DNA from 3 places in the Rhizobium sp. Root491 genome. Region 2 is predicted to be linked to each of the others. Evidence: riboswitches for the same ligand, from Rfam matches in the RefSeq annotation. Region 2 holds a riboswitch; each other region holds the start of a gene.
The links. Region 2 has a riboswitch for thiamine pyrophosphate ahead of thiB (thiamine ABC transporter substrate binding subunit). Riboswitches for the same ligand answer to the same signal wherever they lie in the genome.

Region 1 (2,261 bases), on a different contig from region 2:
CGAGCGGCAGCCCGGCATCGTGGTCTAGATAGAGGTTCGGCTGGTAGTGAACGCCGATATCGGCCTGTTTTGCCGAGACGAGACGCGGCACGGCGGATGGGTCCGCAGGCGGAACCAGCTCAACGTCCAGCCCGGCATCTGCGAACAGGCCGCGTTCCTTGGCGATCACCATCGGTGCATGGTCCGGGTTCACGAACCATTCCAGCAATACGGTAAGCTTGTCGGCCGCCTGCGATTGCACGGGCGCAAACACGCTTGCTGCCGCGACGACGAGGGAAAGAAGAGTTCGTTTCATGGTGCCGAAAGTCTCCGCAAATGTTTGAAAGGAATGAGATGGTCTGTTTCTTTGGCCCAGGGGGCGAGGTTGGCCGTTGCCCGGTCGACGACAAGCCGCAGCAGCACCGCCATGAGGGCGAGAATGGTCATGGCGGCGAACATTGTGTCGGTCTGCATGCGGGCATTGGACTGGATCATGACAAAACCGAGCCCGGCGGAGGCGCCCACCCATTCGCCAATGACCGCGCCGAGCGGGGCGAGCGGAGCTGCGACCCTCAGCCCGGAAATGAGTGAGGGAAGCGCCAGCGGCACACGCAGCCGGGTGAGGATTTGCCAGTGGCTCGCCTCCGTCAGCGAGGCGGCATCGAGGATCGTCCGATCCGTGCGATTGAGGCCGTCGGTGAAGGCTGAAGCGACGGGGAAAAAGATGATGATCGCCGTCATGACAACTTTCGAGGCCATGCCGAAACCGAACCAGAGTACGAGAATAGGGGCCAGCACGAAGACAGGAAATGCCTGCAGCACGAGAACCATGGGCCAGACGAGGCGGCCAAAACGCGGGACGGCGGCAATCGTAAAGGCAACGAGAATGCCGGCGGCAATGCCAGCCGCAAGCCCGACAGCCATTTCACCTGATGTCACCATGGCCTGTCCGAACAGGAAGGCTGGCTGGCGCAGGAGTGCTGCGGCAACATCGGCGGGCGAGGGCAGGATGTAGCGGGGAGGCGCGAACAGCCAGATGCCCAGCTGCCAGACAAACAGAATAAGAACGACGCCCTTCAGCGCATGGGAGGCACGCATCGGCCGGGGCTCAGACGCAGCCGTACCGTATACGAAGGGAAGGATGTTTCATCATCATCGTTCGGTCTCCAGCTGTGGCGATCACGGAGATCCGGGCAAAGCGGAGAAGAGAAAGGGCAGTAACGCAAACGCGCTACAGTTTCCGTTCCTACGCCGGCATGACCCGGATCAGGTTCAAGGGTCCGGCTCATCGCCATCTCAGCACCGTCTGGTGCTCCCCTCGGAAGAGACTGTTTTGCTAGGAGGGTTTTGAAGTAATGTCAACGTTGAAAGTTAACGAGAATATTGGCGAATTTGCCGCGAACATATTAGTTGTTGATTATATTAAGTTTATCAAAAATTAGTTATTTATTGAAACCGCTTTTCAATTCCGCTGTATTAGCTTCAGCTCCCAGATTGGTTGGGGGCGAACTTGAAAAACTTCTGGCAAGAGAAATCTGGAAATTTTGGCATTCTGACCGCGCTGCTCATGGTGCCTCTGTGCGGGGCTGCCGGTGTGGCGCTCGATATTACGCGCGGCATGTCGGTCAAAGCCGATCTGCAGCAGGCGGCGGATTCCGCGGCTCTGGCGGCAGTCGCCGATATGTCCGCAAGTGTTCAGGCGGCAAAGAAGATGTCGGGGGACGGTGTCATTCCCGTCGGCAATGAAGAAGCCCGGGCATTCTTCGATGGCAATCAGCGCGGCGACGCGGACTACACCATAACCTCTGTCGATGTTTCGGTGATCAAGCACGGCAATGTGGTCGAGTCGTCCGTCAGCTTCAAGGCGTCGGTCAGCACGACGCTCTCAGGGCTTCTGGGGAAGGATTTCGTTTCGGTTGCCGGCACGGCCACGGCCAAATACGAAACGGAAACCTTCAGCGATTTCTATCTTCTGCTTGATAATACGCCCTCCATGGGAGTGGGCGCGACACCCACGGATGTCGCCACCCTGGTTGCGAATACTGGCGATAAATGCGCTTTTGCCTGTCACATCGTGAAGGACGGCGTGGCAGACCCGAACAGCTATTACTTCAAGGCCAAGAAACTCGGGGTCACGACGCGTATCGACGTGGTTGCCAAGGCAACCGCCAGCCTGATGGACACGGCAAAGTCCACGCGCAAAAGCAGCAATCAATATCGCATGGCCGTCTATACCTTTGGGGAACGGGCGGAAGATACCAAGCTGCTTGAGGTCGTTTCGC
Region 2 (2,261 bases):
GACGGGTTACATGAAGGACTTCCTGTTCCAGCCGGAACAGGCCCGCACGCCCATCCGCAACCTCTCCGGTGGTGAGCGCGCCCGTCTTATTCTTGCGCGCATTCTGGCGCGGCCTACCAACCTGCTGATCCTTGACGAGCCGACCAACGATCTCGATATCGAAACGCTCGATCTGTTGCAGGAGATCGTTGCGGGGTTTTCCGGCACGGTCATTCTCGTCAGCCACGACCGCGACTTCCTCGACCGTACCGTCACCTCCACAATTGCGCCCGCCAATCCGGACCAGCCGGACGGACGCTGGATCGAATATGCCGGCGGCTATTCGGACATGATGGCGCAACGCAAGGGTGCTGCGGAAGAAAAGCGCAAGGCGGAGAAGCAGGAAAAGGCAAAGACCGCCCCTTCCGCCTCCGCGTCGCAGGACCCCTCAAAGGCCAAGGGCAAGCTTTCCTTCAAGCAAAAATTTGCGCTCGAAAACCTTCCAAAGGAGATGGAGAAGGCGCAGGGCGAAATCGCCAAGCGTGAGCAGCGCATGGCCGATCCCAATCTGTTCACCAAGGACCCGGCTACCTTCAATACGCTGGCGCAGGAAATGACGAAGCTGCGCGAAAAGCTCGAAGCCATGGAAGAGGAATGGCTGGAGTTGGAGATGCTGCGCGAGGAAATTGAAGGGTGACTGGGTCGCGATTTCTTGACTGAGGTCTCATCCACCTTTGACAGGGAGGCGGAATTGCCGTTTCCTGTGCGGGTTCGGAGGAGTTCAGAAAATGCGCATGATCTTCGTCAATCTGCCGGTCAAGAATATCGAGACATCGAGAAGCTTCTTCACGGCTCTCGGTTTCACCTTCAATCCGGAATATTCGGATGACCGCACGCTCTGCATGATCGTTGAGGAGAACATCTTCGTGATGCTTCTTCAGGAGGAGCGTTTTCGTGATTTCATCAATGGCGATATCGCCGACGCCACACGCAGCACCGAGGTCCTGACCTGTCTCACAGCGGGAAGCCGTGAGGAAATCGACCGGATGATCGAAACGGCGCTCGCCTCGGGTGGCAGCAGCTGGAAACCGGTTCAGGATCACGGTTTCATGTATGCCGGTAGTTTTCAGGATCCCGACGGCCATGTCTGGGAACTGGTGCACATGGTGCAGCAGGCCTGACGGCAGCCATCTTGCCAATCAGAGACAGCGGGACTACATCATCATCTTGATCTAACGGGGTGTCTTTTGTGCTTGCGTGCAAAAGGCTGAGAGGCTTGCCAACCCGAAGAACCTGATCCGGTTCATACCGGCGGAGGGATTAGACGGCTTAAGGCAAGCGGCTATTTCCCTTTTCGTTTTTTGAGGAGATACCCGTGCGCCGTCGTCTTTTCCTGAATTCCCTCGTTGCCGTTTCGTTGTTTCTGCCCGGTCTTGCCACTGCTCAGGACAGACAGGAACTGACCGTCTACACCTATGAAAGCTTCGTTTCCGAATGGGGTCCCGGCCCCAAGGTGAAAGAGGCCTTCGAGAAAGTGTGCAATTGCACGGTCAATTTCGTCGGTGTGGCGGATGGCGTGGCGCTGCTCAACCGCCTGAAGCTTGAAGGGGCAGCGTCGAAGGCGGATGTCGTTGTTGGTCTCGACACCAATCTGGTCGCGGAAGCGAAACAGACCGGCCTCTTCGATATCAGCGGTATCGAAGCATCGGCGGCCAAGGTGCCGGGCGGTTACAAGGACGACATTTTCGTCCCTTACGACTACGGTCATTTCGCCGTTGTCTATGACACGCAGACGATAAAAAATCCGCCGACGAGCCTGAAGGATCTGGTGGACGGCGATCCTTCACAGAAAATCGCAATTCAGGACCCGCGCACCTCCACGCCGGGGCTTGGCCTGCTGCTCTGGGTGAAGTCCGTTTACGGCGACAAGGCACCGGAAGCCTGGGCGAAGCTCCGGAAGCGCATTCTCACCGTCACGCCGGGCTGGTCGGAATCCTATGGCCTTTTCACCAAGGGTGAGGTGCCGATGGTGCTCTCCTACACCACGTCGCCTGCCTATCACATGGTCTCGGAAAAGACGGATCGCTATCAGGCCGCGGCTTTTTCCGAGGGGCACTACATCCAGATCGAGGTTTCCGGCCTTCTCAAAAACGCGCCGCACAAGGAACTGGCGAAGCAGTTCCTCGCTTTCACGCTCACATCAGGATTTCAGGATGCCATTCCGGAAAACAACTGGATGATGCCGGTCGCGGCAACGTCCACGCCCCTGCCTGAGGCATTTT
Region 3 (2,261 bases), 160 kb from region 2:
GGGTTTTGGGAATATCTGCACCGCTGGCGCCTCGCCGCGGAACAGGAAACCGTCCGAACAGGTGCCGCGCATGCCGAGTGTGTCCCAGACGTGGGTCTTCTCGAGCTTGTACTGATCTTTCAGGAAGACGGTCATCACCTGATCGGCCGGGGCGGCATCCTTGTGGGCGCGCGAGGTGATGAGGATGGCATCCGCATTGCTGCCGTAGGAAATGACGGTGGCGTCCTTCTCCAGCCGGCAGATGTCTCCTTCGACCTCAATCGCGCAGATTGAATTGCGCAGATTGCCGCCGATTCCGCCTTCGGTCGTGGCCGAGGCGAGTAGAAGCTGTTCGCTTGCAATGCGGCTCATGAAGCCCGCATGCCATGGGCTTGTCTCGCCGTGTTCCACAAGGCTCGATGCCTTGATGTGGTGCATGGCGAAAATCATCGCGGTTGCCGAACAGGCCTGGCCAAGCCGGGCGCAGATATCGGCGATTTGCTGTATGGATGCGCCTTCGCCACCAAGAGAGGACGGGACCTGAATGCCGAGAAGGCGCTCTTGTCTCAGCGCCTTGACGGCTTCCTCCGGGAAGCGACCGGTGACGTCCACCTCATCCGCGTGTTTGGCGGCAATTGCTGCGACGCGGCTTGCGCGCGCGGACAGCGTTTCATCCTGCGGCGCAACGGTCACATTCATCAGGCTGCCTCTTTACCATCCAGAATGAGCTTAACGGTGTCTTCAATGGCCTTGATGCTGGCAAAGGACTTACGGTTCAAGAGGTTGTCGGGGAATTCGATATCGAAAGCTTCCTCGATACCCAGCATCAATTGCACCGATGCAAAGGAAGAAAGACCTGCCGCATAAAGATCTGCTTCGTTTTCAATCGTATCGACGGGGGTAGGAAGCTGGCCGAATTTTGCCAGTATTTCACGAATAGTCGCATTCATTCCGACTTATCTCCCATGAATTTAACATCAGGATGGTTTGTGCTTATCGTTAATTTGAAAACGATAATATTCGCCTAAACCGTTAGGTTAATTACCACTAACGGCGCTTTTGTTGTTCGTCCACCTTTGCCAGCCATCAGCAGCACCCTTGACAAATGTCGGGCGGTGTTTTCTCTTGTGTCCATTCACCAGGGGTGTCCCGTCAAGGGGCTGAGATTCTGCTTTTATGCGCAGTGACCCGTTGAACCTGATCCAGTTCATACTGGCGTAGGGACGGTGCAAAGACCGAAGGTCGGATTGCGTGTAACTTGCGCTGCCGACGCGTCGGTATTTTCCATCATTCCGGCTCGAACTGGGTCTCCACTGTCAAACTTTGGAGCCTCATGATGAATATCGTTGCCAAGAATATCCCGCTTGTCGTCACAACCGGGCCGCATCCCGCCTCCACGAAAATCCACAAAACCGGAATTTTGCATCCGCATATTCGCGTGCCCATGCGCGAAATCGCCGTCCACCCGACGGCGGGAGAACCGCCGGTCACGGTCTATGATTCTTCAGGCCCCTATACCGATCCATTGCATAACGTTCTGATCGAAAAGGGTCTGCCGCGCCTGCGTCACGACTGGGTTGTAGCGCGCGGCGATGTCGCGGCTTACGACGGTCGGCACGTCAAACCGGAGGATAACGGCTTTGCCACCGGCGAGCGCCTGACGCCTGAATTTGCCATGCGCCACCAGCCGCTGATGGCCACGGAAGGAAAAGCCGTAACGCAGCTTGCCTATGCGCGGGCAGGCATCATCACGCCGGAAATGGAGTTCATCGCCATCCGCGAAAATCTGGGGCGCGAAGCGGCGAAGGAGAAGCTGGCTCGTGATGGCGAGAGTTTCGGTGCACAGATACCCGATTATGTGACGCCGGAGTTCGTCCGTCAGGAAGTCGCATCGGGCCGCGCCATCATCCCGGCCAACATCAATCACCCCGAGCTTGAGCCGATGATCATCGGCCGTAATTTTCTGGTCAAGATCAACGCCAATATCGGCAATTCCGCCGTTACCTCCTCCATGGCCGAAGAGGTGGAGAAGATGGTCTGGGCGATCCGCTGGGGTGCCGATACCGTCATGGACCTTTCGACCGGGCGCAACATCCACAATATCCGCGAATGGATCATCCGCAATTCGCCGGTGCCGATCGGCACGGTGCCGCTTTATCAGGCGCTGGAGAAGGTCAACGGCATTGCCGAGGACCTGAACTGGGAAGTGTTCCGCGATACGTTGATCGAACAGGCGGAGCAAGGCGTGGATTATTTCACCATCCATGCCGGTGTTCGGCTGC

Region 1: another riboswitch for thiamine pyrophosphate. It lies ahead of ASD46_RS11585 (ABC transporter permease); the one in region 2 lies ahead of thiB (thiamine ABC transporter substrate binding subunit).
Region 3: another riboswitch for thiamine pyrophosphate. It lies ahead of thiC (phosphomethylpyrimidine synthase ThiC); the one in region 2 lies ahead of thiB (thiamine ABC transporter substrate binding subunit).

What each region holds. Positions count from the first base shown of each region.
Region 1 is NZ_LMFF01000012.1:134,643-136,903, reverse strand. It holds gene ASD46_RS11590 (ABC transporter substrate-binding protein) at 1-295, opposite strand, end outside; gene ASD46_RS11585 (ABC transporter permease) at 292-1,077, opposite strand; TPP riboswitch at 1,206-1,308, opposite strand; gene ASD46_RS11580 (TadE/TadG family type IV pilus assembly protein) at 1,490-2,261, shown strand, end outside.
Region 2 is NZ_LMFF01000014.1:180,880-183,140, reverse strand. It holds gene ASD46_RS15825 (ABC-F family ATP-binding cassette domain-containing protein) at 1-676, shown strand, start outside; gene ASD46_RS15820 (VOC family protein) at 768-1,160, shown strand; TPP riboswitch at 1,206-1,316, shown strand; gene thiB (thiamine ABC transporter substrate binding subunit) at 1,355-2,261, shown strand, end outside.
Region 3 is NZ_LMFF01000014.1:21,753-24,013, reverse strand. It holds gene ASD46_RS15105 (acyl-CoA dehydrogenase family protein) at 1-678, opposite strand, end outside; gene ASD46_RS15100 (acyl carrier protein) at 678-929, opposite strand; TPP riboswitch at 1,110-1,221, shown strand; gene thiC (phosphomethylpyrimidine synthase ThiC) at 1,316-2,261, shown strand, end outside.